One region of the Bacillus sp. FJAT-45350 genome, then DNA from elsewhere that is predicted to be linked to it. Evidence: riboswitches for the same ligand, from Rfam matches in the RefSeq annotation. Region 1 holds a riboswitch; each other region holds the start of a gene.

Region 1 (7,673 bases):
GAATGTCTTGAGTGATTTTCATACTACAGAACTTGGGACCACACATTGAGCAGAAATGTGCTGTTTTTGCTCCTTCTGCTGGTAATGTTTCATCATGAAAAGAGATTGCCTTTTCTGGGTCAAGTGATAGGTTAAACTGATCGTGCCAGCGGAATTCAAATCGAGCTTTTGAAAGAGCATCATCTCTTTTTTGAGCATTAGGATGTCCTTTTGCTAAATCAGCTGCATGAGCTGCTAATTTGTATGTAACAACTCCTTCACGTACATCTTCCTTATTAGGAAGTCCTAAATGTTCTTTCGGTGTGACATAGCAAAGCATCGCTGTTCCAAACCAACCAATCATTGCTGCACCAATAGCAGATGTAATGTGGTCATAGCCGGGTGCAATATCGGTTGTCAATGGACCTAATGTATAGAATGGTGCTTCGTTACAAATCTCTAGCTGTTTATCCATGTTTTCTTTGATTTTGTGCATTGGTACATGACCTGGTCCCTCAACCATTACTTGTACATCATGCTCCCAAGCAATTTTTGTTAATTCACCTAAAGTTTCAAGTTCAGCAAATTGAGCTTCATCATTTGCATCTGCAATTGACCCAGGGCGTAACCCGTCACCTAGTGAGAAAGCAATATCATATGTCTTCATAATTTCACAGATTTCTTCAAAATGAGTATATAAGAAGTTTTCTTCATGATGTGCAAGGCACCATGCAGCTAAGATAGAACCTCCTCTTGATACGATACCTGTAAGTCTGCTAGCTGTCATTGGAACGTAGCGAAGGAGGACACCAGCATGAATCGTAAAGTAGTCAACCCCTTGCTCTGCTTGCTCAATTAATGTATCACGGTACACTCCCCATGATAAATCCTCAGCTATGCCATTTACTTTTTCTAGTGCTTGATAAATCGGCACTGTTCCAATTGGAACAGGCGAGTTGCGGATAATCCATTCTCTTGTTGTATGGATATGTTTACCTGTTGATAAATCCATAATATTGTCAGCACCCCAACGAGTTGCCCATGTCATTTTTTCTACTTCTTCTTCGATTGAAGAGGTAACGGCAGAGTTTCCAATATTAGCATTGATTTTTGTATGGAAGTGACGTCCGATAATCATAGGCTCACTTTCAGGATGATTAATATTTGCAGGTATTATTGCACGTCCATTTGCAACTTCAGAGCGAATAAATTCAGGCTCTAGTCCCTCACGTATTGCGATAAACTCCATTTCAGGAGTAATAATACCTTTTCTTGCATAGTGAAGTTGAGTAACATTCTTTCCTTTTTTTGCTCTGATTGGTTTTCGGTGTGATGTATCAAATCTTTCTACTTCAAATGAACGTTCTTCTGTTTGAAAGCCATTATCCTCTGGTTTCGTACTTCTTCCTTCATATTCTTCTACATCTCCACGCTCTAGAATCCAGTTGCGGCGTAATTGAGGTAATCCTTTACGAACATCAACAATGTGATCAGGGTCTGTATATAAACCACTTGTGTCGTATACACGTAGAGGTTCATTTTGTTCTTCAATATCGTTTCGTACAGTTGGGCTCAGTTTGATTTCACGGAAAGGTACACGAATATCCTCTCTTGAACCTGTTTCATACACCTTTGTACTGTTTGGGAATGGGGGCATCAATGATACATTTTTTTCTTTCATAGACATAAAAAAATCCTCCTTCATATTGTTCAAAATAATTTGAACCATCTAGACAGGAGGAGGGGGTTTTAGGATATTTACACAGTAAAACACTATGATGATACGTCGTCAAAAAACAAAAAGACCGCTAGCAAGCGGTCGAATAGATAGACGTATTCCTAAGAATAATCCCTCCGCTAGCATTACCTAGATCAGGTTCCCGGTCGATAGCAGTGTCAGCTATCCTCTCAGCTTGTTACTCTCAAGCTCCCGTTTCTTCATTTACAATATTATCCTAACAGATTGAAAGAATACTAGCAAGGAAAAATTTTGTGTAAATGTGAATGGATGTACAATATTTTCTTAATTTAACTTTGAAAGGATACGTCTGACAGTGAAGTGAGTTATATGATGATATAACCAACCTCCTCAACGGCTTCGACAAAGTCTGATACATCCGCTATTTCTTCATTGTATTGAACTTTAATTGTCTTTTCCTCTAAGCTTCCCTTTGCTTCATTTACACCTTCTACTGATTTAATTGCCGTTTCTACAGTTGTAAGGCAATTACCACAGCTCATTTTTTCTACTTGTAGAGAAATTGTTTTCATTGTTCTTCACTCCTGTCTTTTACTTTACTTGCCATTATTCTTTTGAGAAAGGTTGATTTCTATACTTATTGCTTTAGAAAAGGAGATTATAGATATAATTTTTAAAAAATAATGAAAATTACTAAGAAGTTTAGTATAAATAAAGAGAATATAAAATTTAATCTGTTTTAGAAAAGGAGTTGTGCCATATCTCGATCATTTAAGAGTGATTGTAACTGTATAAGGATAATTTTAAGCGATATCGTTGTCAGTTAGTCTGAAGGGGATATATACCAGCACAACCCAATTAAGGCTTATTATGAAGCTTTGCAAACAAATTTTCCCTATGGTAAATTTAAAACAACTTAAGGAGCTCGAGTGCGAAGTGAGTCCGACGCTTGTTAGGAGTTAATTTGTTGTCTTAGTTGTGCAATATAATATAGAGACAAAGGTTGTACACATTAGCGAATTAGACTCAATACCAAGAGATTTTTTTGAGTATTCACAAACTTTAAAATAAAACATTATAGGAGCTGGGAGAAGAGATGAAAGTAGCAAAATTTGGTGGTTCATCAGTAGCAAGTGCGGAACAAATTAGAAAGGTATCAGCGATTATTACAGACGATCCAGAACGAAAAGTAGTTGTCGTTTCTGCACCGGGAAAGCGTAGTGACGAAGATACGAAAGTAACGGATTTATTAATACAATTAGGAGAAGCTCACTTAAGTGGTGCATCCACAGAAAAGGAACTAGCAGCTGTTGTTGGTCGTTATGCAGATATAGCCAAGGGCTTAGAGCTATCTCATGAGATTATTGAAACAATTGAGGCGGATTTAAAAGAAAGATTAAGCTTTGATACAACAAATCAAGGGAAGTTTATGGATTTAATCAAAGCGAGTGGTGAAGATAACAATGCAAAATTAATTGCATTCTATTTGCAAAGTAGTGGAATTGAAGCTCACTATATTTGCCCACTGAAGGCAGGTTTACTAGTAAGTGATGAACCAGGAAATGCTCAAGTACTACCAGAGGCATATGACAATTTATTTCAATTAAGAGAGCAATCAGGAATTCTTATTTTCCCAGGCTTCTTTGGCTACTCACCTGAGGGGACTCTCGTGACATTCCCTCGTGGAGGATCAGACATTACAGGCTCAATCTTAGCAGCGGGTATTGATGCGGAACTTTATGAAAACTTTACTGATGTAGATTCAGTTTACGCAGCAAACCCGAAAGTGGTTGAAAATCCTGTAGAAATTATGAAAATGACTTACCGTGAAATGAGAGAGCTTTCTTATGCTGGCTTCTCTGTTTTCCATGATGAAGCATTAATCCCAGCTTTCCGTAAGAAGATTCCTGTATGTATTAAGAATACAAACAATCCGAGTGCCAGAGGAACAATGATCATTGCTGAGCGTGAATATGAAGCGAATCCAGTTATCGGTATTGCGAGTGATTCGGGCTTCTGTACAATTTACGTTCGTAAATACTTAATGAATCGTGAAGTTGGATTTGGTCGTCGTTTACTTCAAATTATTGAAGATGAAGGTATCTCATATGAGCATATTCCATCAGGGATTGATGATACATCAGTTATCCTTGAACAGGCTCAATTAGATGGTGAAAAAGAACACCGCATCATTGAACGTATTAAAACTGAGCTCGAGGTTGATGACGTGTTCATCGAGCGTGATTTTGCGATGATTATGATCGTAGGTGAAGGCATGCATAATACAGTTGGTATTGCAGCAAGAGCAACAGATGCACTTTACCGAGCTGAAGCAAATATTGAAATGATTAACCAAGGATCATCAGAAGTTAGTTTAGTATTTGGTGTTCATGAAGAGGACGCTGACCGCGCAGTTAGTGAACTATATAAAGAATTCTTCGGAGCTTGTAAAGAGAATTGCATTCAATAAGTATAAACAAAAAAAGCACTGAGCAAATTTTTGCTCAGTGCTTTTTCTCTAACCGTAAAACGATTTCCTTCAATTCACGTATTTCTTGTTTTAAATCTGCCATTTCTTGTTTCTTCTCATCTTTTTCAGCCTTTTTAATATCAGCTTGTTCTAATTCATTTGCCTTTTCGACGTTACTTACAATAACTCCAATAAAGAGGTTAAAGACAATAAAGGTCCCAACTAGGATAAAGAGTACAAAATAAATCCAAGACCAAGTAAGCTGTTCAAATATCGGTCTCATAACTCCACTTGCCCATGATTCTAGTGTAACTACTTGGAAAAGTGTTAATAAGGATAGTTGTAAGTTACCGAAATATTCGGGTGCAACTTCTGCAAATAGCATCGTACCAGTAACAGCAAAAATATAAAAGATAATGCTCATTAAAATAAGAATGTTTCCTAAAGCAGGAATTGTTAATAATAACGCGTCTACTAGACGGCGCAAGGATGGAATGACTGATATTGCACGCAATACACGAAGAACACGTAGTATACGAAGCACTGTAATAAAATGTGCTCCTACAAAAATATGTCCACTTGCTACAATAATAAAGTCAAACCAGTTCCAACTATTTGTAAAAAACTTTTTGGTCGGTGTTGTAGCTATTAATCTCAAAGCTATTTCAACTGTAAATATCCATAATAGGACTCTATCGGCATATTCAAACCATTCCATGTGTGTTTGATAAAGATTTGGGTAAGTTTCTAAACCAACAACAATCGCATTTATAAGAATTAGTGTTATAACTGTTGCTGAGAAAGCAGCATGATTGACAATTTTTAAACAGAATTCTGAAGCAGTGTTCTTTTTATTAGAAGGCTGTATTTGCTTATTTTCATTTTCCATCTAATGCCCTCCTTAACTAGTTACGCATTATTCCTAATGATTCATAGAATCAGTATATTAATAGACAACACTATTAATAATACTAAATTTTTATTAATAGATAAAGGTAAATTTCTCAAAATGGTTCTACACATTTTCTAGTTGTATGACTATTAGTTGACCATTAATGTTGATCTGTTACAATTTTAGAAGATCTTGATTTACCAATGGATGAGAGGGGTAAAAAATGAATAATCAATTTGAGGTGCTTATTGTTGGGGCTGGTCTATCAGGTTTAATGGCAGCACAAACATGTAAGGAACAAGGAATTAGCTACATTGTGTTAGATAAAGGGAGAAGTGTAGGGGGACGCATGGCGACACGCCGAATTGCTGGTGGTAAGGCTGACCACGGTGCTCAGTTTTTTACGGCAAGAAGTGAAACAATGAAGACACTTGTACAAAATTGGAAAGAGAAAGATTTAATTAACGTGTGGTCAAATGGATTTCATCAAATGGAAGGGAAATCAATTGCTGTTGAACACGATGGATATCCTCGATATGTTGGAACAAATGGTATGAATGCTCTTATGAAGGATATTGCAAAGGATTTACATACAGTTGTAGGTCAAAAGGTAGAAAAAATTAGTGAAATAGATGGACGTTGGAAAGTAACTGCAATTGATACTAGTTGCAGTGAAGAGGTTACTTACAAAGCTAACAAGCTAATATTAACCGCTCCTGTTCCACAATCGCAGCAACTACTTGAAGCGGGTGGTGTAAAGCTTGAGAAAAAAGTGATCAAAGAGCTGAATGATGTATCTTATTATCCTTGCTTATGTGCAATTGTGGCACTAGATAAACGAACAACTATTCCTAGTCCAGGTGGGATTCAAGTAGGTGAAGGTATGCTAGCGTTCATTGGAGATAATGAACAAAAAGGAATCTCAGAATCTACAGTTGTAACAATACATGGCTCTGAACAATGGTCTAAATACAATTATGAAAGAGATAGTGAAGAAATTTTAGATGAGCTGATTGAAGCAGTTAAGCCTTTACTGGGTGAGGGTGAAATCATTGAAAAAAGGCAGTTAATGCGTTGGTTATATTCAAAGCCTGAAATTTTACATCCAGAGGAGTATTTAGGTACAGTAACACCTGCTCCAGTAGTATTTACAGGAGATATTTTTAAACGAGGAAAAGTTGAAGGTGCGATTTTATCAGGGTTAAGTGGGGTTAATTGGATTTTAAAACAACATTAATAAACGCGTAAAGAAGTCATCCTATTGGGGATGGCTTTTTACATTTTATTTTATCGTTATAGAAAGTGGTTGGCTAAATACTTACAACATAAATTCATGTATAATCAAATTAATGATAAAAAATGTAAATTAAGGTGAGGGGACGTATGGTTCAGTATCAATCAACACAACTATTAAAGCAATACGAACAATTATTAAGTGGAGTCGGAAAAGCATCAAATCAATTGCTAGTTTCAGAAAATATACAAGAAGGAATGAACTTTGCACTACAAGCCCTTGGAGAATCACTATGTGCAATGCGAATATTTATTTTTGAAATCCATACACATCCTGAAACAAATGAACCAGCCTGTAGTATGCGTTATGAATGGGTAGCTGAGGGAGTTTCTCCAACGATTCACCATTCAGACGAACAAAATGTTGTAATAAAAAAGGCTGGAACGGAAAAACAGATTAATCTTTTGAGAGCAGGAGAAATTGTCAATTTTGAAATTGAAAAGCTCCCTGAAGCAACGAAAACACGATTAGAAAATAAAAATGTCCTTTCTCATCAATTAGTACCTATTAGTATAGGGCAGGAGTTATGGGGCTTTCTTGGGATTATGGATGCTGTTAAGACTGATTGGAAAAATGTGAATGATGCAGCTCTTCGCTTAATGACGAGTAGTCTAGGAGCTACTATTAAACGTTTTGAAGAGGAAGAGAAACGTAAAGATAGTGAAACCAAATTTGAGGATATGGTTGTCAATGTACCTGGGGTTATTTTTCAATCAATTGCAAAGAATGATGGAAGTTGGCAAATGAACTATATTAGTCCAAAAATTAAAGAACTTTTTGGTTATGAGGCGCGGGAAGTAACTGAGGATATGGAGCAGGTATTCGATTCGGTTTATTTTAGTGATAAAGAAAGCTTTTTTCAATCACTTCATGATGCTACCACCTCATGCTCTTCCTGGAACTTTGAAGGGCGCCTAGTGAAAAAGACAACAGGTGAATTAAAATGGTGGCAAGGTACTGCAAGACCAGTAAAATCAACAGACGGAAATATTATTTTTAACGGTATTTTAGTTGATATCACAGAAAGAAGGCACACAGAAGAATTGCTAGCACAAGCTAAAAAAGAAGCAGAGCAAGCGAATCAGGCGAAAAGTGAGTTTTTATCTGCGATGAGTCATGAGATTCGAACTCCCTTAAATGCAATTATAGGTATTGCAGAGCTCTTAGGTGATAGTGAGCTTTCGAAAGAGCAAAGGCAATACATTAATATCTTTAAAAAATCAGGAAATTCATTATTAACTATTATTAATGATATTCTGGATTTGGCAAAGATTGAAGCAGGTCATATGAATTTAGTGAATGGACCTTTTTCAATTAGTGACGCAGTAGAACAGGCAGT
Region 2 (7,673 bases), 1.8 Mb from region 1:
TAAACGACGTAGCTCTTGCTTGATTTCAGTTTTTCCTTTTGTTTTTTCATCGATTTCTTTAATTACACGAGCAGGTGTACCAGCGACAACAGTGTTTGGTGGTACATCTTCAGTTACAATAGCTCCAGCTGCAACTACAGCACCTTTTCCAACTCTTACGCCTTCTAGAACAACTACGTTTGCACCAATTACTACATCATCTTCAACGATTACTGGTTGAGCTGAAGGTGGCTCAATAACACCAGCTAATACAGAACCTGCACCAACGTGACAGTTCTTACCAACAGTAGCTCGTCCACCAAGTACTGCGTTCATATCGATCATTGTACCTTCACCGATTACTGAACCAATATTAATTGAAGCCCCCATCATAATAACAGCATTGTCACCAATTTCAACTTGGTCACGAATTATTGCACCTGGCTCAATACGAGCTTTGATATTTTTCATGTCAATTAGAGGTACCGCTGAGTTACGACGGTCATTTTCTACAACATAATCTTCAATTTGTCCTTCGTTCGCTTTGATTGCAGCATCGATTTGCTCCCAATCACCGAAAAGAACTCCTACATTACCAGTAATAAATGCTTTTGTATCTGCACCAAAGTCAATACCTTCTAGCTGACCTTTAATATGTACTTTAACCGGTGTTTTCTTAACACTAGTTGAGATAAATTGAATAATTTCGTTTGCATCCATCATTTTCATTATTATTCCTCCTTAGTTATGTACCATTATCACTCTAATAATAGTAGTGCCTCGTAGAAAAAGCAATCATTCACTAACTGTCTCTTCTTCATCGTAGACTGTTTTGATTGTATCAAAAATTTCCTCTTTACTCTATTAAATCATCTTATTTTTACGCAAAAAAATTAAGAAAAAGTACTTTTTTGTCATAAGTTATCATTTATTGAACTAAAGCGCAGGAAAAATAAACGAAAATATCGAATATTTACACTATATTCTTTTTAGGAGGTACTTTAAATATGACACTACATACTGCTGATATTTGTGATGTACATGTAGAAAAAGTAAAACTTGCTGAGCCAGTTTTTTCACACTTCGGAAAGAAAAAGGCATTTTCAGGACCAATCTGTACAGTAAGAGTTTTTGAAGACAATGTCCTTGTTAAAAAAGCACTACAAGAAATCCCTGAGGGAAGTGTTCTAGTCGTTGATGGTGCTGGATCAAGAAAGTGCGCATTAATGGGAGATAACCTTGCTGAAATTGCTGTTTCTAGAAACCTAGCAGGTGTGATAATCAATAGCTGCATTAGAGACTCTGGTCAAATTAACGAAATGAAAATTGGAGTTTTTGCTTTAGGGACTAACCCGATTAAAAGCATTAAACAAGGAAAAGGGGAAGAAAATGTTCCTGTTCAATTTGCAGGAATTAACTGGATTCCAGGTCAGTTTGTTTATGCTGACACAGATGGAATTTTAATTTCTGAAGAAGAATTACAACTATAAGGTTATGGCTTCCCACTATTTTTTTATAGAATTATATTTAAGACAGCACTGAGATAGCATTTTACTCAGTGCTATTTATATTTATTTACATCCAAAGGCAAAGAATTTTACTGAAATGATCATTATATCTTTTGTATCAATTTTTAGCGCAGAACAAAAGAGGTTGAGGCACAAGTCTTAAATAAAGGGTGCAATGGCTCCGTCCGCTACGCGCCTTGAAAGAAAATACCACTCCTTTCAATCCTTGTAAAAGATGTGGCGACTTCGCTCATTGCTTCGGAGGCTGGGACAAAAGGTCAAAAGCAGACCTTTTGTAACAGCCTTGTTTAAAGAAATGTGCGGAGCCACTACCTGTTTAAAAGTATAGTGACAAGTGGGTTTCTTGGCGCTATACGCGTAGTCCAAGGAGCCATTGCCCTTCTTTGGATAAGCTTTCACTTATCCACTGCTTAAGTATTTTTTAATTTCCTGGTAAGCGCTTAAAAACTCCGCCCAATGGACGGAGTTTCATATGAAGATTATTATTTTTGGAATTGTGCTTCTTCAGTAGACCCTTTAAGAGCAGTTGTTGAAGAAGTCCCACCTGTAATAGTTTGTGCCACTTCATCGAAGTAACCAGTTCCAACTTCACGTTGGTGACGAGTTGCAGTGTAACCAAACTCTTCAGCAGCAAATTCAGCTTGTTGAAGCTCAGAGTATGCACCCATTCCACGAGTTTTGTATCCACGAGCAAGTTCAAACATGCTGTAGTTAAGTGCATGGAATCCTGCAAGTGTAACGAATTGGAATTTGTAACCCATTTTTCCAAGTTCTCTTTGGTATTCTTCGATTGTTGCTTTGTCAAGGTTAGCTTCCCAGTTGAATGATGGCGAGCAGTTGTATGCAAGCATTTTTCCAGGGAATTTAGCATGGATAGCATCAGCAAATTGCTTCGCTTCTTCCAGGCTTGGTTTTGAAGTTTCGCACCAGATAAGGTCTGCATATGGAGCATAAGCAAGACCACGAGAGATTGCTTGGTCGATACCACAATTAGTGCGGTAGAAACCTTCAGCAGTTCTTTCACCTTGTTTGATGAACGGCTTATCGTTATCATCAATATCACTTGTAATTAAATCCGCTGCATCAGCATCAGTACGAGCAACGATTACTGTAGGAACTCCAGAAACGTCCGCTGCTAGACGAGCACTAATTAAGTTACGGATTGCATTTTGAGTTGGGATAAGTACTTTACCACCTAAGTGACCACATTTTTTCTCAGAAGCTAATTGGTCTTCGAAGTGAACACCAGCAGCACCAGATTCAATCATACCTTTCATTAATTCAAATACGTTTAACTGGCCACCGAAACCTGCCTCAGCATCTGCAACGATTGGTAGGAAGTAATCTACGTCACCTTCGCCTTCCATATGTTGAATTTGGTCTGCACGAGATAAAGAGTTGTTAATACGTTTTACAACTTGTGGTACAGAGTTAGCCGGATATAAAGATTGGTCTGGATACATTTGTCCAGCTAAGTTAGCATCTGCTGCTACTTGCCACCCACTAAGGTAAACTGCTTTAAGACCAGCTTTAGCTTGTTGTACCGCTTGACCTCCAGTTAATGCTCCTAGAGCGTTAACGAATGGCTCTTCATTAATAAGATTCCAAAGCTTTTCAGAACCGCGACGTGCTAATGTATGTTCAATAACTACAGAACCTTGAAGACGAACTACTTCCTCTGCTGAGTATGGACGTGTTACTCCTGCCCAACGTGGGTCGTTGTCCCATTGTTCCTGCAATTTTTTAGCTGCTTCTTGAATGTTTACTTTTGTCATAGTCTCCATCTCCCTTAATTGTTTAATAAATAAGTAAAAGTTGAAATTTTATGAAAAAAATCTTTGCTGCCGTTTTGTCTGGTGACGACTGTAAGGAGTAGCTTACATTGAGCCGTCACCTGTTTGAGAAAGTTAGGTTTTTTTGCCAAATGAGAAAGTTATAAGTCTAACAATGAGTAATTGCGTCGTACGAGAATAGTAGAAACATAGTATTAATTGTCAGTTTCTTGTATTCTCTCTTCTGTATTACTACAGGTTGTTATCTTATGTCCTTATGATATAACAGAGAAAAATAAATTACAACCACTTTTTTCATATTTTGGCCTATTTTAAATAAGTCTTAATTTTCTGTTAATTTAAACCCTTATGTAACAGTAGTTACGGCTATTTAGTAAGCGCTTGCAAATATTATTTTTTTCTAAAAAATGTTGTTATAAGACAACTCAATTGGTATTTCATATAATAAAACAGTTATATTATTCATTGAACATTCAGCAAATTCCACCAGAAGTTTTATATTGTTTTTATAGTCTATTTATGTTAGTTTTCTATATAGTTATAGTAAAAATAATAAAATAGTTTCCGCTAGGGGTGCTGATATGCTGAGAGAGGTTTTAGCCTTAACCCTTACACCTGATCTAGTTAAAACTAGCGTAGGGAAGTGGATGGGATACATATGAGCTTTTTAATTTGATTTAAAAATGATATTACTCATATACCTAGAGCCACTTCATGACTGAAGTGGCTCTTTATTTTATCGAAAGTGAGTCGATTAATATGAAGAACGACGTCCTTTCCTTTAAGGATGTATCCTTTGCTTATAGTAAAACAGACCAATTGAACATACTTTCAAACCTTTCATTTAAGGTTGAACAAGGAGAGTTCGTTACATTATTAGGCCCCAGTGGTTCTGGAAAAAGTACAATATTCCGATTAATTACTGGATTAGAACAACCACTACTTGGGGAAATAAATTTAAATGGAAATCCAGAAAACAACCGTTGTGGCAAGGTCGGCTATATGCCTCAGCAAGATATGCTACTTGAATGGCGTACTGTAACAGAAAATGCAATGCTTCCATTAGAAATACAAGGTGTTTCAAAAAAGAAAGCTAAACAAAGAGTATTAACTACTTTAAAAGAATTTGGGCTTGCTGGCCATGAAAATGATTTCCCACATCAATTATCAGGTGGAATGAGGCAACGCGTGTCATTTCTTAGAGCTATGCTTAGTGGAAATGACATGCTTCTACTGGATGAACCTTTTAGCGCATTAGATGCTATGACAAGACTAGCAATGCAAGAATGGCTCCTAGAGCAATGGGAACAGCATCAAAAATCTGTCTTATTCATAACACACGATATAGATGAGGCGTTGTTTTTATCAGATCGTATTTTACTTTTTTCCGATAAGCCGCTCTCACACTATGAAGAGTTACATGTGCCTCTTTCCCGTCCACGAAAAGTGGATGACCTAATCAAGCCCGAAATGATTAAGCTAAAACAGGAATTACTTACTAAGCTACGTAAACAGGTGAAGCTATGAAATCATTAAAATATTATTTTAGTTCAGTTATTCTTGTCGCGCTTCTAATGTTCATCTGGGAGATTAGTGCACAAAGTTATGATAAGAAGTTTATTCTCCCCGCCCCTACCGACATTTTTTTTAAGATGATAGAGCTAAACAATATTCTGTTGTTTGTTCACTTTCCGGCGACATTACAGATTGTATTAATTGGTTTAGCAATCTCAATCATCTTTGGTGTGTCTTTAGCTATTTGGATGAATATGAGCGTCATTGCTGAAAAAACATTTTTTCCATTAGTCGTTGCTTCTCAAACGATACCAATCATTGCACTTGCACCTATCTTTGTTCTTTGGTTTGGCTATTCCATTTGGAGCAAAGTAGTAGTAACTATATTAATTACATTTTTCCCGATTACTGTCAGTACCTTTGATGGTCTTCGTTCAACAAATAAACAATTAATTGACTTAGTAAAAACAATGGGTGCTAACAAAAGGGACGTATTCTTTAAAGTCCAAGTACCATCTGCACTTCCTTATTTCTTCTCCGGACTCAAAGTTGCCGTAACCTTAAGTGTTATTGGTGCAGCCATAGGAGAATGGTTAGGTGCTAACGCTGGTCTAGGTTACTTTAGTCGTCGCATGATGACTCAATTTGACGGGGCAGGCGTCTTTGCCCCTATCGTATGGTTATCTATTTTAGGAATTCTACTGTTCCTAATTGTAAAAATAATAGAACAAATTACATTAAAATGGAGGAATAACAAATGAAGAGATTTTCAATGTATCTTTTATCAATTGCTACTGCACTTAGCTTAGTAGCTTGTGGCGGTGGAACAGATGAACCTTTAGAAGAAAGTGATGCTACTGGTGGCGAGGAAGAAATTACCGAGGAAACGGATGCTACAACTGGAGAACCAGATTTAACGACAATCGATATAATGCTAGATTGGTATCCAAATGCTGTTCACTCTTATTTATACGCTGCGATTGAGGAAGGCTATTTTGAAGAAGAAGGTTTAGATGTGAGTATCATCTTCCCTGCTAATCCAACTGACCCAATTAATTTAGCTGCAACAGGATCAATCGATTTAGGTATTACATATCAGCCAGATGTTATTTCAGCAAGAGCTATGGACATTCCAGTTGTATCTGTTGCTGCAATTGTTCGCTCACCATTGAATCATATGATGATAATGGAAGACAGTGAGATTCAATCTCCAAGTGACTTAGAAGGAAAAGATGTCGGATATCCTGGGATTCCTGTTAATGAACCGTTACTAAAGACAATGATTGAAGCAGACGGTGGAGATTTCTCTAAAGTGAATATGATTGATGTTGGCTTTGAATTAGGTTCATCAATCGTCTCTGAGCGTGTTGATGCTGTCATTGGAACTTATATTAATCATGAATTTCCAGTATTACAACACCAAGGACATGACGTTCGTTATTTTAACCCTGTTGACTATGGTGTCCCTGCTTTTTACGAATTAGTAATCGTTACAAATGAAGACACGTTAGCTGAAAGAGAAGAAGATATTAAAGCATTCTGGCGTGCTGCTACAAGAGGTTATGAATTAATGAAAAACAACCCAAGTGAAGCACTAGACATTTTATTTGCTAACCAAGACCAAGCAAACTTCCCGCTTATTCGTGAAGTTGAAGAACAAAGCTTAGAGATCCTTCTATCTAAGATGGAAACTGAAACAGAAGCATTTGGTAGCCAATTTGAGGAATCTTGGGAAGAGGTAATTCAGTGGCTTGTAGAAGAAGGATTAGTAACTGAAGAACTGAATGCTGGAGATATTTTCATTAACTTAGAAAACTAAACTTTTATCATACAGTAAAAAGAAGGAGTATAGGGCTCAGATATCGTCCCTACTACTCCTTCTTTTTATATTTGTTCAAATAACCAAACGTAGATAACCGCTCCATCTTGTTCTTCCGCTTCAAACATTAATCGATAGTTACCAATTTTATATTCAATCATCCATAACCCTTCCATTTCATTTAGTTCATCAATGTCTGGATTTCCTAATGCTTTTTTTACATCTTGTACATTAAGCTCAAGCTTTGAAATTGGTTTAGCAATCGCCACAACAACTTCTCTATCTGGATGAATAAAATATGTTTCTTCTTCATATTGATAAAAGAGGCCACCCTCGTACCATCCAGTATCAAGAGGTTCTCCTTTTTGTGCAAGTAATTCTTCTTTAGAAGTACCTACCGGAAGATCAGTATCGACTAATTGTCCCTTGAACCCTTTTTCTATCCAACTAAAATCAATGACACTTTCCTTTTCCTCATGTTTTGGTTTTTCTGTTGTATAACTCCCAAGCTTAGTATTCGTTTCCATATGCTTGACTGGTAGATTGTGATTTATCGAAGATTGTAATGTACTACTAGCAAATGTTTTGTTATGCAAAAAATGAGCCCCATGATGACTACACCCAGTTAGCAATAGACCCAAGACAATAATTGTTAATAAAGTCGTCTTCTGTTTCACCGTTCATCACTCTCCCTTGGCAACGATGCTTTTTCCTGCAACCTAACAACTCTTTATTACATATGTACCCTACTAACAATAAATTATTCATCTTAAAAGTTAGTTCAAAATAGTCCAAATTGGCAGTATGAGTAAAATCATAGCCATTCCTCCAACAATAATTGCCCCTATTTGTTTCTTATCCTTCCAAAGAATATAGGCATAGGTGAAGGTATAATAACAAAGATATGCTCCAATCAACAACATCACAATATCCACTTCATCAGTCCTTAAACTTTCTTATATCCATTTGATTAAGATGCTTACCAAATTGCTTTAATTCAACATCTACCTCAACGTTAATTTTAGCCTTTGGGTATGA
Region 3 (7,673 bases), 150 kb from region 1:
AGTCGGCTGTTTCTATTAGTGGCGGTTTTGTTATTACTCGGTGCTATCATTGGAGGGGCGATTCTTCAATTGGAATTCGTTAAGAAAATGTGGAGAATTCCATTTTTACCATTCTTCCCCTTAGTCTGGCTACTTCTTGTTGTAGTATTGAAATTTGTATGAGTCATTGCATGATATTTTCAAGTTGCACTATAATAGGTGTGTTCAAAAAGTTGAATGATTATTTCTTTGAATAAGCAGAACACAGAAGGTGAAAATATGAAAACAATGTACGATATTCAACAATTATTAAAGCAGTATGGCATCTTTATTTATACGCGTAATAGAGGGAACGATTTAGAGTTAATGGAAGAAGAGATACGAGAATTGTATACGATGGAACTAGTAGATGTGAAAACGTATCAGCAAGCTTTATTAATTCTAAGACAGGAAAAAAGAGAAAATACTGTAATTAAAGGTGATTAAGATGGTAGAACAGTGGTTGGCAGGAGTCGATATAGGTGGTACGTCAATTAAGGTGGCGTTTGTAAATAAATATGGCGACATTATAAAAAAATGGGAGATTCGAACGAATACATCAGAAGAAGGTAAGTTTATTACGACAGAGATTACAAAATCGATTGATAAACATCTAGATGAGCTTGGTGAAACAAAAGAAAAGCTACGAGGGATTGGGTTAGGGGCACCTGGATTTATTAATATGGAAACAGGCTATATCTATAGTGCTGTAAATATTGGTTGGAAGGAATTCCCTTTAAAGGACCGCCTTGAGGTAGAATCTGGTTTACCTGTAATCGTTGATAATGATGCCAACATTGCTGCTTTAGGTGAGATGTGGCGTGGAGCAGGAGATGGTTCGAAGAATTTATTATGCATCACACTAGGAACAGGTGTTGGTGGAGGAATCATTGCAAATGGGCAAATTGTTCATGGGGTAAACGGAATGGCTGGTGAGATAGGTCATATCACAGCCGTACCAAAGGGTGGAATAGCATGTAATTGTGGTAAAACAGGATGTATCGAAACAATTGCTTCTGCTACAGGACTATCCCGTATGGCTACGGAAGGCTTAAACGGAAAAGGAACACAAAGTATATTAAAGAATGTATTTACTCAAAGAGGAAGACTCACAAGTAAAGATATTTTTGAAGCAGCAAAACAAAATGATCAGTGGGCTACAGAAGTGATTGATACAATGGCTTTCCACTTAGGTTTAGTGATAGCTAATTTAGCTAATTCTTTAAATCCTGAAAAAATTGTAATCGGTGGAGGCGTTTCGAAGGCAGGAGCTCTTTTATTAAAACCTTTGAATCACTATTTTCAACAGTTTGCTCTTTCTAGAGTCTCACAAAGCTTTAATATTACTATAGCTACTTTAGGTAATGATGCAGGTGTTATTGGAGGAGCATGGTTGGCGAAAGAAACGTTTAAATAAATGGATATGTTACGTTGTTAAAATAGACTGTGACTAGCGGTATTTTACTCACTATCTCCCCGTCAATACATAAAATAATAATAAGAAAATCTCTGAAAAGAGGGTAGTAAGATAGGATTCTAATGGAAAGAGTAAGGGTAATAAGCAATTAGTGAAATCTAAGTTAGTGCGAAAAATGAACTACTTTGGTACAATTAAGTTGTTTGTTTTTACAGAAATACACTTTGTTACGTAAGTTGTTATTTCTAGGAAAGCCGACTTTTCGGTTTAAACATTTGATTTAGCTAAAAGCTTTTATAATGCGAGGGGAATATACTATGGCGAACTATCGTGTTGAACGAGATTTATTAGGTGAAAAAGAGGTTCCAGCTGATGCTTATTATGGAATCCAGACGATGCGTGCAAAAGAGAATTTTCCAATTACAGGCTATCCACCACATGAAGAATTAATTAGAGCTTTCGGGTTTGTAAAAAAGGCTGCTGCATTAGCGAACAAAGATGTTGGAGTATTAAATGATAAAATTGCAGAAGCGATTGCTAGTGCATCAGAGGAAGTAGTAGAAGGGAAATACAATGACCATTTTATTGTCGATGCAATTCAAGGTGGAGCAGGTACTTCTTTTAATATGAATGCTAATGAAGTAATTGCCAATCGTGCAATTGAATTATTGGGTGGTAAGAAGGGTGAGTATGTGAAGGTCAGTCCAAATACTCATGTAAATATGGCCCAATCGACGAATGATGCCTTTCCGACAGCGATTCATATTGCATGCTTAAATTTAGCTAAAGGCTTAACAAAAGCACTTGAACAACTAATAGAAGCGATGAAGGAAAAAGAGAAAGAATTTGATGATGTTATTAAAATGGGTAGAACTCATTTACAGGATGCTGTTCCAATTCGCTTAGGTCAAGAATTCGGTGCGTATCGCCGAGTGTTAACTCGAGACCTAAGTAGATTAAACGGCTCGTTAAGTCATCTATATGAAATTAATATGGGTGCGACAGCTGTAGGTACTGGATTAAATGCAAAAACGGATTATATCAAAAAAGTGTCAAAATACCTGTCTGAAATAACTGAAATGCCTTTTAAAACAGCAGAGGATTTAGTAGATGCTACTCAAAATACAGATGCTTATACAGAGCTTTCAAGCGCCTTGAAAATCATGGCAATTAACTTATCAAAAATTGCAAATGACTTACGTCTAATGAGTTCAGGTCCGAGAACTGGTTTAAATGAAATCAATTTACCAGCTAGACAGCCTGGTTCATCAATCATGCCAGGTAAAGTAAATCCAGTTATGTGTGAGGTCATTAATCAAATTTCATTCCAAGTCATTGGAAATGATCACACGATAAGCATGGCATCAGAAGCAGGTCAATTAGAATTAAACGTAATGGAGCCAGTGTTAGTTTTCAATCTCCTTCAATCACTATCAATATTGCAAAACGGAATTGGTGTATTCCGAAAATACGCAATTGAAGGCTTAACTGCAAATATTGAGCATTGCAGAAACATGGTTGAAAGAAGTGTTGGGATCATTACAGCAATTAACCCTCACGTTGGTTATGAAGTAGCAACAAGAATTGCGAAAGAAGCAATTCAAACAGACAGACCGGTAAGGGAAATATGCTTAGAACGTGGTATTTTATCAGAGGAAGAGTTAAATGTAATATTAGACCCGAAAGAAATGACAAATCCAGGTATAGCTGGGGCAAAATATATTTATAACTAGCTTCTAAACCGAGGCTGTCTCAAAAGTGTGAATTCATGGCAATGACTCCTTACGCTACTCGTCATCTTATGAGAAAACCACTCACAGTATGACTTCAAAACATGTAGCGACTCCGCATTGCTTTGGGGGTGTCCCAAAAGGTAAATAACAACCTTTTGGGGCACCCCTTTTACATTATCGCTCTATCCTCAAAATATTTGTATGCTTCAACATAACGAGAGGTGTATGACAAAAGTGTGAAAAAATTATAAAAAAATCCTTTTGTTATTCATTGTTCAACATGTTAATAAATGAGATAATACTACAGAAAATAAGGTCAAGATTTAGATGCAAACGAAAAAAAATTATGGGAATTAAATAGAGGGTGGGTAAGTTGATAAAAGCTTTTGTATTTCTAATTATTATCCTTTTTCTATTTACTGCTTGTCAGCCTTCTACTGAAGTTCGTCCAATGCCCGCTTACGAACATGTAATTGTGAAAGAAAAGATCGCTTTTGCACCTTCTTTCAAACAGGACATACATACATTAAATGTGAATCCATATAGCTTTGTTGAAGTTAGTGAATGGTATAGTGATCGTGAACTTTTATACTTGAAAGATGAAAATGGTTTATCCATCATACAAAGGTTTGACTTGTACACAGGAGATAATACTATATTTTTTGAAGTTGATGAGCCTGTGCTGTATGTAGAGGCAAATAAGGATTATAGTCTATTTGCTATCCAAACTATTTCTTTGGAAAGTGAAAAATCCCCTTTATACATTGTTGATAGTGAGGGACAAGTTAGGTATCAATTTGATGATATTGGAGAGGATTACACAATTTACTGGAGTCAATATGAGGAGGATGAATTACTTATCGTAGCTTTCCTTCCTAATTGGGAATACTATGTGTATCATCTATCGATTGGAGAACAGTCATTAGCCCAATTAGAAATTGAACAAACGTATTTTCAATGGCTAACAGAAGATGAAGTTGGCTTTTTAGACTGGCCGTATGAGCCAAGCTACTATGCACCTTTAGTTTCTTATAATATTCATACAAAGGAAAAGCAAAAAGTAGACGATGAGATTTTGGCTTTTCTTTCGTTTCAAAATGATAAATATGTAACAGTTAAGGTTAACTCACCTACTGATGAACATTCCATTTATCGTTTCTATGAAAAAGGTGAAAAAATTAATGAAACAAAAGTGCCTGTATTAAATACGTTTTCTGAGCAGTGGTGGGTGCCATTTCATGCCTATTCAGATAACCTCTTTTACTATCTTCGCCCATTTCGTAGTGGAGATTTCTTTAACTACCGTGATGGATATACTCTTGTTTCATTCAATATTACGACGGGACAAGAAGAAAAAATTATTGTGGTAGATAACCATGCGCCAATAAAAATTTCTCCAAATGGTGATTGGATATTATACGGTCATAAATCAGAGCAGATTATTAATGTAAAAAATAAACTAATGAAGAAGCTAGTAAATATGTAAAGGCAATTTTGTTGTATTATTGTCCAAATCTGTCATAATGAAATTGTATATGAATAAGACTAGGGGTGTCTGCAATGAAACGTGGGCTGAGAAAAAGGTAGTAATCCTTTTACCCTTGAACCTGATCTGGAAAATACCAGCGTAGGAAAGTCGACTAATTGATGCTATTTAGCCGTAATCCACTTCGCTGGGTTACGGTTTTTTGATGGCTTAGGAACAAGTGAAAGCTTATTCAAAGAATTAAACAAAAGACCGCTTTGCGCTTTTTGTTCTTAGGTTAGTTCAAGTATTTTGCTGATAAGGAAGGGATAATTAATGAAGGATTTTAAGTTATATGCCATTACAGGTGAAGAATTTCATCCTGGACGAGACTTACTAACTGTTATGGAAGAAGCTATATTAGGTGGAGTTGATATTATTCAGCTTCGTGATAAATATAGTAGTAAGCGAGATGTACTAAAAAAAGCACAAGTATTGAGAGAGCTAACAAAAAAATATGGTGTTACTTTTATTGTAAATGATCATATAGATGTAGCTTTAGCTGTGGATGCTGACGGGATACATTTAGGACAAGACGATATTCCATTAGCTGAAGCAAGAAGAATTATGGGGAACAAAATAATTGGAATTTCTACACATGCGATTGAAGAAGCACTAGAAGCAGAAAAGGGCGGGGCTGATTATATCGGTGTTGGACCAGTATTCCCAACCAAAAGTAAGGTAGATGTAGTTGATCCAGTAACAACAGAGTATGTAAAGCAAGTGGCAAAGGAAATCAAAATTCCGTTTGTAGCTATTGGTGGCATTAAGCTTCATAATGTAGACCAGGTATTAGCTGCGGGAGCAAGTAGAATTTGTGCTGTAAGTGAGATAGTAGGAGCAGAGGATATTAAAAGTACTTGTGAATCATTTTTATCGAAAATTAACAGCGAGGCGAAATAACATGGAATTAATCATAAATGGTGAAGTCGAAAACATAGATGTAACAACATTAGATGAGGTAGTAAAGCATTATGGGTTAGAACAAAACCTCGTCGTAACTGAAGTGAATGGAAGTATCATTGATAGAAGCCAGTGGGAATCAACTAGTGTAGAGCCTGGAATGAAAATTGAACTGGTGCATTTCGTAGGAGGAGGGTGAACAACATGAAAAAAGATACGTTTGTTATTGGAGGAAAAGAGCTTTCTTCACGTTTTTTTATTGGGACAGGACGCTACCCAAATCCATTCGTTCAAAATGAGGCAATAAAGGCATCGGGAGCTGATGTACTTACATTTGCTATTCGTCGTGTAAACCTAGATGCCCCTGATGAGGATGCGATATTACAACATTTAGAAGGTCAAACATTTACATACCTTCCAAATACGTCAGGTGCAAAAAATGCAGAAGAAGCAATTCGTATAGCTAGATTAGCAAAGGCATCAGGACTTAGTGATTGGATTAAAGTGGAGATAAGTGTGAATGAAAAAACATTACTACCAGATCCGATCGAGACACTTAAAGCAACAGAAGTATTAGCAAATGAAGGCTTTGTTGTATTACCTTATACATCAGATGATCCAGTTATTTGTAAGCGGTTGGAGGAAGCAGGAGCTGCGGCAGTGATGCCAGGTGGTGCTCCAATTGGAACTGGTCTGGGGATTCTTAACCCTTATAACCTTGGATTAATTGTTGAAGAGGCTAATGTACCAATTATCGTTGATGCTGGATTAGGTTCAGCTTCTGACATTACTCAAGCAATGGAACTTGGAGTAGATGGTGTTTTAATGAATACACCTGTAGCAAAAGCAAAGGATCCTGTAAAAATGGCATTAGCGATGAAATATGCGATAGAAGCAGGACGACTTTCTTATTTAGCAGGACGTATCCCAAAGAAAAAGTATGCGACAGCTAGTAGTGGATTTGAATCATATATCTCAAAATAAGCAGAAAAAGAGAGAGTGAAACCAATGGGAGAACGTATTATCGTTTTAGGAGGAGGCATTGTTGGACTTGCGTCTGCATTCGAATGCCAAAGACGAGGGTTTGATGTCACTTTAGTTGAAAAAGTCAAATGTGGTGGACAAGCTTCAGGAGCGGCAGCTGGTATGCTTGCTCCTTATTCTGAAATTGGTGAAGATCCCGATGACTTTTTTCGCCTTTGTTTAGAAAGTTTAAACCTCTATCCTAAGTGGCAAGAGGAAGTTAAACATGTTTCGAAGCTAGACTTTGAATTTAGTAATTCTGGGAGCTTGCATTGTGTTTACCATGAAGCTGATTTGCTTGCACTTGAAACGAGACAGCAATGGCAAGGACAGTTTGGTGCAAAGGCTGAAATACTAGAAGGGGAACGACTCTTTTCATTAGAACCAGAGCTTTCTCGAGATATAATTGCAGCTATGCATTATCCACAAGAGAGTCATGTGTTTGCGCCAGATTATGTGAAGGCACTTGAAGAAGGTTGTAGAAATCTTGGAGTAGAAATTTTTGATGAGCTTGAAGAAGTGTATATTGAAAGTTGGAAAGAGGACGTTCAGCTAAAATCAAAGGACGGACAAGTATTTAAAGGAGACAAATTAATTGTCAGTAATGGAGCCTGGGCTAAAGAACTTGAGGATGTGTTTGGTTTAAATATCCCTGTTTATCCAATTCGTGGACAAATTTGCGCCTATGAAATTCCAGTTGGAAAAGTGGAGCATATCATTTATACAAGTCAAGGATACCTTGTCCCTAAAGCAAATGGAACACTTGTGAACGGGGCTTCAGAAGATATCGCAGGATTTAATACAACAGTGACTGAAAAGGGAATCAATCGTTTAACGAATTGGAATAAAAATGTCTTCCCTTTTCTAGCAAAAGAAAATCCTTTCCATACTTGGGCTGGATTACGTCCAGCAACTCAAGATGGGTTCCCTCTTATTGGAAAACTAGAAGGAGCTCCACACATTATTTTTGCAACAGGGCATTATCGTAACGGTATCTTATTAAGTGCAGTTACAGGAACAATTGTGGCGGATCTACTAGATGGTAAGCCAGACA
Region 4 (7,673 bases), 1.2 Mb from region 1:
GCAAGAAGGCCTACATGTTGTTCCTACAGCTAAGGCAACAAAGTTAACGATGGATCGTGAAGGGATTCGCCGTCTTGCTAGTGAAGAGTTAGGGTTACCAACAGCAAAATACGCTTTTGCAGACACTTTAGAGGAATTAGAATTAGCTGTTAAGGAAATTGGAACACCGTGTGTAATAAAACCGATTATGAGTTCATCTGGTAAAGGTCAAAGTGTATGCCATACAATTGAGGATGTTGAAAAGTCTTGGACGATTGCATTAGAAGGTGCGCGAGCAAAGAAAACTCGTGTCATCGTTGAAGAATTTATTCACTTTGAATCGGAAATTACGCTTTTAACGGTTCGGTCGGTTTCTGGTACTTCTTATTGTGCGCCAATTGGTCATGTACAAGAAGATGGTGATTATATTGAGTCTTGGCAACCACATGTTATGACAGAGGGGCAAATTACAGAAGCAGAAGAGGTAGCAAAGAAAGTTACCGTTGCATTAGGTGGCTATGGTTTATTTGGAGTGGAGCTGTTCATTACAGATAAGGGAATTTATTTTAGTGAAGTTTCTCCTCGTCCACATGATACAGGCATGGTTACTCTGGCTACTCAAGAACTATCAGAATTTGCCCTTCACATTCGAGCAATATTAGGGTTTCCGATTCCTGAAATCCGTTTACTCTCACCAGGAGCAAGTAGAACTATTAAAGCTTGGGAAGAAAGTAAGGATTATCAAATATGTGGTGTAGAGGATGCTTTAGAAATACCTCGTACACAAGTAAGGCTTTTTGGAAAGCCTGAAACGAAGATAGGGCGTCGTATGGCGGTCGTTCTACATACAGCAGAAACTGTTGAAAGTGCACGGGAAAATGCAAAACTATCAGCAGATAAAATGAAGATCAATTATGAAAAATAAATTAAGGAATTAACGTGTAGTCGCTGAAAATAAGACTGTGTAGATTAAATTTTCTGTTAATCTGGAAAATAGTTCGTGACATTTTATAAATAGAAGATAAAATCAAAGAAAAGGGAAATGTAGGTATTTGAAACCGACTATTATCCCTTTTTCTTGTGAATTTCTACAGTTCCTATATATAAGCCTCTATAGTTTAGTAAAAAGGAGGACTCATATGTGTCTATAATTCTGTTACTAAATAAGAAGCTTGATTGAAAAAGTCGACTGATAATGAATTGAATTGTTTGAACACTTCAATCGATTATGTTACAACTATTATAAGGAAAAAACTTAATATAAACCACTCTAGGGGTGCTATCTAGCTGAGAATGACTAAATGTCATACCCTTATTACCTGATCTAGTTCATACTAGCGTAGGGAAGAAGTGTACGAACCTATCAGTTTTTTGATTTAAAGTTGAAACTGACAACCACTTCTTGCCATATGGTGAAGTGGTTTTTTATTTATTGGAGGCAAATACATGACTGAAAGATTAAAGGCTGTGTTACACCAAGTAGAAGAAAGACAGGAAGAATTAATTGAATTACTCAAAACACTTATTTCATTTGAAACTCCGGCACCACCAGCGAGAAATACGAAAGAGGCTCAATTATATGTTGCGGATTTGCTAGAAAAATTAGGGTTTAACATTGATATGTGGGATGTATATCCGAATGATCCAAATGTTGTAGGTGTACGAAAAGGAACAAATAACACTCAGCATAAAAGCTTAATAATCAATGGACATATGGATGTTGCGGAGGTAAATGAAGATGAAGAGTGGGAAAAAGACCCGTTCACGCCTATTGTAAGAGACGGAGTTGTTATAGGCCGCGGTGCAGCTGATATGAAGGGTGGATTAGCGGGGGCAATTTTTGCTCTAACTCTTTTAAAGGAACAAGGAATTGATTTACCAGGAGATATTATTTTTCAATCAGTCATAGGAGAAGAGGTAGGCGAGGCGGGTACACTAGAATGCTGTAAACGTGGTTATGACGCTGACTTTGCCCTTGTGGTTGATACGAGTGATTTGCATATTCAAGGTCAAGGTGGAGTCATTACAGGTTGGGTTACAGTAAAAAGCAGTCAGACTTTCCATGATGCAACAAGAAGAAATATGATCCATGCGGGTGGAAAGCTTTTCGGAGCAAGTGCAATCGAGAAGATGATGAAGGTGATAGCAGGATTGCAAGAACTAGAAAGGCATTGGGCTGTCACAAAAAGTTATCCAGGTTTTTTACCAGGGACCAATACGATTAATCCAGCAGTTATTGAAGGTGGACGTCATGCAGCTTTTATAGCGGACGAGTGCAGACTTTGGATTACAGTTCATTATTATCCGAATGAAACATATGAAGACGTTTCAAAGGAAATTGAAGAGCATATTTTAAATGTAGCAAAAGGTGACCCATGGTTAAGAGAGAACCCTCCAACATTTACTTGGGGAGGAACGTCAATGATTGAGGACCGTGGAGAAATTTTTCCTTCTTTAGAAGTTGATCCTACTCATGCTGGGGTGCAGTTACTAGCAAAAACTCATGATACTGTATTAGGAAAAGATTCAATTATTGATGTCTCTCCAACCGTAACAGATGGTGGCTGGTTAGGAGATGCAGGAATCCCTACTGTTATTTATGGTCCAGGAGATTTACAAAATGCTCACTCTGTTAATGAACAAGTGTCAATTGAACAGTTACTAGAGTTTACAAAAGTATTAGTGAAGTTTATATATGATTGGAGTCACACAAAACGATAATGAGGAGTGTTTAGAGATGAAATTTAGTCAACGATTACATACGGAATTACAGCCAATATGGAGAAAAAATCATAATCATCCATTTGTTAAAGGAATAGGTGATGGTACGTTAGATAAGGATAAGTTTCGTTTTTTCATGATTCAAGATTATTTATATTTAATTGATTATGCGAAGCTATTTGCTCTTGGGGCAATTAAAGCAACGGATGTTGAGACAATGGGGAAATTTGCAAATCTATTAGACTCTACATTAAATGAAGAAATGTCTCTGCATCGTCAATATGCAAAGAAATTTGAGATATCTGAAGAGGAATTAGAAACAGCGAAGCCTTCGCCGACAACGTTAGCATATACTCATTACATGCTACATGTTGGTCAAAATGGAACATTAGCGGATTTAGTTGCTGCACTTTTACCTTGCATGTGGAGTTATAATGAGATTGGTAAAGAGCTAAATCAAATTCCAGGCGCTGCGGATCATGAATTTTACGGTGAATGGATTGAAATGTATAGCTCGAAAGAATTTAGCGAATTAACGGATTGGACGATTAATTTACTAGATGAATTAACAGATGGCATGAAGGAAGTAGAACTTAAAAAGCTAGAGGAAATCTTCTTAAATACAACTCGTTTTGAATACATGTTCTGGGATATGTCTTATAATGAAGCAATGTGGCCGATGGACGAGAAAAATTAATTATGAATGATGGGTTATGAATAATGAATGGAAGAGGGTGAGACAAAAGGTTGTTTTTTTCCTTGTGTCTCACCCTCGATGCAATGAGCTTCACCGCCACCATCTTTTAAAAGACCGTTGTGAGTGTTTTTTTCACAACGGGCTTGTGGCGAGTGAAGCCAATGCTATTACTTAAACTTGTTTTTTCCCAATCTCTTACTTTTTATATGTTCATTCTAGGGTTAATGTGATGAGACCGATTTCGGGGCGGTTGAATATTCTGAATGGAAAAGAGCTGTTTCCAAGTCCTCTATTCACAATCATCGTTGTGTTGTTTTGGTTATAACTACCGGACGTATAGGGTGGCAATATGCCTTGATTAGGAGAGAAGAGACCGCCGATAAAGGGAAGTCTGATTTGACCTCCGTGAGCATGTCCTGAAAACACTAAATCAACGTCATACTCTGAATAAAGAGAAAATATCTCTGGTCGATGTGCTAGAAGAATAGAAAACTCATTTTCTAGTGCTTTTTCTAAAAGAGTTAAATTCACTCCTTCTAATATACCATCCTCTATCTCGCTCAGATGAAAGCCAGGCCGGTCGTCAATGCCGATAAGTTGAATCATCTCCCCATCTATTGAAATCATCTCTAGTTCCTCTCTAAGGAATCTAACACCTAAGCCTACCAATTGTGATTCAAGAGAGTATTCGTTCATCGCCCATTTCTCATGGTTTCCAGTTACAAAATAAGTAGGGGCGATTTCTACTAATTTTTCCATCAATAGGATTCCTGCATCGAGCCCATCCTTTTGCCAACCAACTAAATCCCCGGTAAAGACAATGACGTCAGGATTTGTCTGCTCAACCTTATGAATTAAACGATGTTGATTGTCACCAAAGCTTTTATTATGTAAGTCTGATAAGTGGGCAATCTGAAACCCATTAAACGATTCTGGTAGTGTCGATGAGTGAATTGTTTTTTCTGTTATTACAATTGAGTTATTTTGAAAATATAAGAAACCTGTTAGGAAAACAAGTAAGCTTGCTAATAAGATTATCTTTTTTAGCTTCACACTATCACCTCATGTAGAAATACAATGCTTAAATACAAGTGTAACAAAAATCCTAAGAAATAACTGTAAATCTGCTTTATTTGTATATCCTTTTAGAAATCAGCTAGTATACTGTACAATAATGTAAACATGAGTAAATGAGGATGTGTTGTTGATGAATCGACTAGAGAGGGATGGATATACGGTCTATCCGATAAGTGTGCCAACGAAGGGTAGTCTTGAAACGTATAATTTTTATGTAGTGAAGCATTTGAACGGATTAAGTCTACTAGATGCGGGAGTTAATAATGAGGCATGTTGGACTAGTTTAGAAAAGTCATTGGCTGAACAAGGGTTGTCTGTTCGTGATATGACAGAAATCCTACTAACCCACCATCACGGTGATCATGTAGGGCTAGTGAATCGATTGACAAAACAGCATGACATACCAGTGTATGCTCATCCTGATGCGATTCCAAGGGTGAAACGAGACCAAGAGTTTCTAACAATGAGAGTGGAGTTTTTTGAAAAGCTATATCGTGAAATGAATTGTGGTGAAGCAGGGGAGCGACAAGTTGAGCACTTAAAGGAATCCATTGAAAAAAATAAGCATTTAGCACTTCAGTCTCCTATTACGTCGTTAATAGAAGGGGATACCATTCTGGAATTTGAAGTAATCGAATTACCAGGACACGCTCCTGATCAAATAGGATTCTACGATAAAAAAAGAAAATGGTTATTTGGTGGTGACCACCTCATTCAACATATTTCAAGCAATGCTCTAGTAGAGCCTACTGCTACAGGTGAACGAAATCGTTCGATTGTGCAATATATAGATTCTCTTCATCGATGCTCGAAGTTACATATGGATACTGTTTTTTCAGGTCATGGATTGATTATAAACGAACCAATAGTACTAATAGACAAAAGACTTGCCGGAATAGAGAGAAAGTCAGCAAGAATCTTAGAATTGATTATTAATGGTTTACATACAGGGAGCGAAATCGCTCAAACTTTATATCAAGCAGTTTATGAAAAGCAATTTGCCTTAGTTATGTCAGAGGTAATTGGACATTTAGATTTATTAGAGTATAGAGAAATGATTGAAAAGAAAATGGTAAATGGTATATGGCATTATTATAGTTAGGAAGAGTAGAGATAGAAAAAAGATTAATTATTTTTTGGAGAGGGTGTCCCAGAACCATTTTGGGATACCCTCTCCTTCTTTTTTTAACCATGTAAAAGTAGACTTTTTTTAATTTTATTATGACAAAATCGAGAATATCTGGTATTATAGCAATAATGATAATCATTATTGATGACAATTTTTATGAGGTGATAAAATATGAGTAAGGTTTGTCTATGTAAAGAAAATTTCAAAACAAAAAAAGTAGCAAAAGCATTAGAATCCTTTAATCCCTCAATAAAAGTTAAACGCAAAGGTTGTCTTGGAGAATGTAAGACATGTAAAAAATGTCCGTTCTACATACTTAATGGAAAAATAACCAAATGCAATTCAATTGAAGACTTATATGGTCAGTTGAAAAAAATTTAAAATAGAAGAGCCCACTTTTTCTGTGGGCTTAAAGTTTTGCGCGAGCCGTTCCCAAAATTTAAGCTTGCTACGAGTGGTTTCTTGCAGCAAGTGCATAATGTACGGAGCGATTACCGCGTCTTGATTCGTGTATAATGACTTTTTCGGGGCCCACAGCTAGAAAATAGATTTATTTACTGAGTACTGGCTTTTCTAATTACTATTATTTTGATAATCCAACCTATAAAGGCACCTATAATAAGAAAAATAATTGGTAAAAAAATTGGACCTAACAATAATCCAAAGATTCGCAATGTTGATGAGTAAATAACTCCAATAGTCCCTATAAAAGCTGAAAAGACAAATGGAAGGTAGGCGTAAGGGTTTGACACCCCTCCAGCGTCACGATATGCATCCCATATAGCAAACGTATAAATACAAGGGTAAAACATTAGCCATTGGTAATTGGCTAATTCGACCGCCCGCTGAGTATCACCATGAAAACTAGGAATGATGATGAGGTTTAAATTTGCTTGAACATTAATTAAAAACTCTAAAAATATAAACATTACACCCTTAAACAATTCTCCATTAAGAAATTGAGCAAAACCAGGTAGAGCAATACTCCATAATAATTTTTCAGTTTTATTTTCCATTTAATCATCTCTTTATTCTTTATTAGTTAATTCTTCTCGATTTGCTGCCTTAGGAGGTTCCTCCATCCACTCTTTGTCAATCGTAATATTTGCACCATCTTCTAAGTACTTCCCACTTTCAATAATTAAACGTCCGTAAGTTGCTGTTAAATCTCGCCTTAGTGAAACAGATAAACCACTACCATAAGCGGCTACTCCCATTGCGCCAATTTCTGTTGCGTGAAATAGCATAAGCTTATCCGAAAAAGGGGGGATTTGTGATTCTGTCACATGGGAATCCCATGTCATTGGTGCAGGTAGTAAATTCTCATTAAAAAAATCTTGAAAAAGTTCAATATGCTTATTTGAAATTTCAATACCTCTTAAGAAAAAATTTTGTACTTCATCAGATTTTGTGATTTGTGTAAACCCTAATAAAAAAGCTCTGCCAAGTGTATTGTTCGCTAAGTTTTCGAAAAGGTGGGCTATTTCAACACCTAGTAAAGGTCTTTTGTCACCAAACCAACCTGTTAAGAAACTCTGTTTTTTTATGAAGTCTATTTTATCAGGTATTGGTATCGTAGGTGGTTTAATGAGGACCCCCTTTGATAACATGACTTCTTTAGTTTTTACATGTAATTCCTTAGCATCATGAAGACAATCGCTATAAAAAATAGTCGTATCACGTCTCGTAGCCATTGATATCGCCATTCCATAGCTTACAATTCCAAATTTCCCTAAGCATCTTAAATATTCAAGGTAAAAAATATCAGAATATAATCTTGGAGCATTTAGGTTGATATCCTCTGAAGTGAATCCCATAGGTAGTGGAAATGACTCGAGTTTGAATAATTCTGTAATTTTTGCTAAGTGTTTGCTAGAGGCTTGCTTTGCTAATTGTAATAACTCCTTTACTTCAGGGTCATCAACATTTCTTAGAAAATAACTTAATACACCAATGGCAGCACTATCGCTCATATAAGTAGTCCATAGGCTAGAAAGTTCGGAAGAGGTTAATTTAATGTGTCGTGTAGTAGTATCCATATGCTGCCTCCTAATTTATGTAAGTGCTTCT

The links. A riboswitch is a leader RNA that binds a small molecule or an ion and turns the genes downstream of it on or off. The one in region 1 is predicted to bind thiamine pyrophosphate.
Region 2: linked by a shared signal. The riboswitch ahead of CD003_RS01720 (ABC transporter ATP-binding protein) and the one ahead of thiC (phosphomethylpyrimidine synthase ThiC) in region 1 are both predicted to bind thiamine pyrophosphate.
Region 3: linked by a shared signal. The riboswitch ahead of thiE (thiamine phosphate synthase) and the one ahead of thiC (phosphomethylpyrimidine synthase ThiC) in region 1 are both predicted to bind thiamine pyrophosphate.
Region 4: linked by a shared signal. The riboswitch ahead of CD003_RS04620 (acetylornithine deacetylase) and the one ahead of thiC (phosphomethylpyrimidine synthase ThiC) in region 1 are both predicted to bind thiamine pyrophosphate.

Annotation. Positions count from the first base shown of each region.
Region 1 covers NZ_NISU01000001.1:2,124,050-2,131,722, reverse strand. Annotated here, with positions in the region: gene thiC (phosphomethylpyrimidine synthase ThiC) at 1-1,666, opposite strand, end outside; TPP riboswitch at 1,812-1,923, opposite strand; gene CD003_RS10685 (heavy-metal-associated domain-containing protein) at 2,044-2,250, opposite strand; gene CD003_RS10680 (aspartate kinase) at 2,775-4,148, shown strand; gene CD003_RS10675 (ion transporter) at 4,183-5,037, opposite strand; gene CD003_RS10670 (NAD(P)/FAD-dependent oxidoreductase) at 5,264-6,277, shown strand; gene CD003_RS10665 (PAS domain-containing hybrid sensor histidine kinase/response regulator) at 6,424-7,673, shown strand, end outside.
Region 2 covers NZ_NISU01000001.1:344,655-352,327, reverse strand. Annotated here, with positions in the region: gene dapD (2,3,4,5-tetrahydropyridine-2,6-dicarboxylate N-acetyltransferase) at 1-708, opposite strand, end outside; gene rraA (ribonuclease E activity regulator RraA) at 987-1,469, shown strand; gene aceA (isocitrate lyase) at 1,991-3,292, opposite strand; TPP riboswitch at 3,861-3,960, shown strand; gene CD003_RS01720 (ABC transporter ATP-binding protein) at 4,061-4,828, shown strand; gene CD003_RS01715 (ABC transporter permease) at 4,825-5,577, shown strand; gene CD003_RS01710 (ABC transporter substrate-binding protein) at 5,574-6,635, shown strand; gene CD003_RS01705 (DUF4309 domain-containing protein) at 6,701-7,312, opposite strand; gene CD003_RS01700 (Ger(x)C family spore germination protein) at 7,575-7,673, opposite strand, start outside.
Region 3 covers NZ_NISU01000001.1:2,271,544-2,279,216, reverse strand. Annotated here, with positions in the region: gene CD003_RS11495 (hypothetical protein) at 1-162, shown strand, start outside; gene CD003_RS11490 (YqgQ family protein) at 259-465, shown strand; gene CD003_RS11485 (ROK family glucokinase) at 467-1,435, shown strand; gene aspA (aspartate ammonia-lyase) at 1,753-3,168, shown strand; gene CD003_RS11475 (hypothetical protein) at 3,542-4,654, shown strand; TPP riboswitch at 4,706-4,819, shown strand; gene thiE (thiamine phosphate synthase) at 4,970-5,596, shown strand; gene thiS (sulfur carrier protein ThiS) at 5,598-5,795, shown strand; gene CD003_RS11460 (thiazole synthase) at 5,801-6,580, shown strand; gene thiO (glycine oxidase ThiO) at 6,605-7,673, shown strand, end outside.
Region 4 covers NZ_NISU01000001.1:917,998-925,670, forward strand. Annotated here, with positions in the region: gene purT (formate-dependent phosphoribosylglycinamide formyltransferase) at 1-904, shown strand, start outside; TPP riboswitch at 1,242-1,342, shown strand; gene CD003_RS04620 (acetylornithine deacetylase) at 1,426-2,700, shown strand; gene tenA (thiaminase II) at 2,717-3,397, shown strand; gene CD003_RS04630 (metallophosphoesterase) at 3,608-4,450, opposite strand; gene CD003_RS04635 (MBL fold metallo-hydrolase) at 4,605-5,576, shown strand; gene CD003_RS22530 (DUF1450 domain-containing protein) at 5,775-5,984, shown strand; gene CD003_RS04645 (hypothetical protein) at 6,158-6,619, opposite strand; gene CD003_RS04650 (DUF3231 family protein) at 6,632-7,642, opposite strand.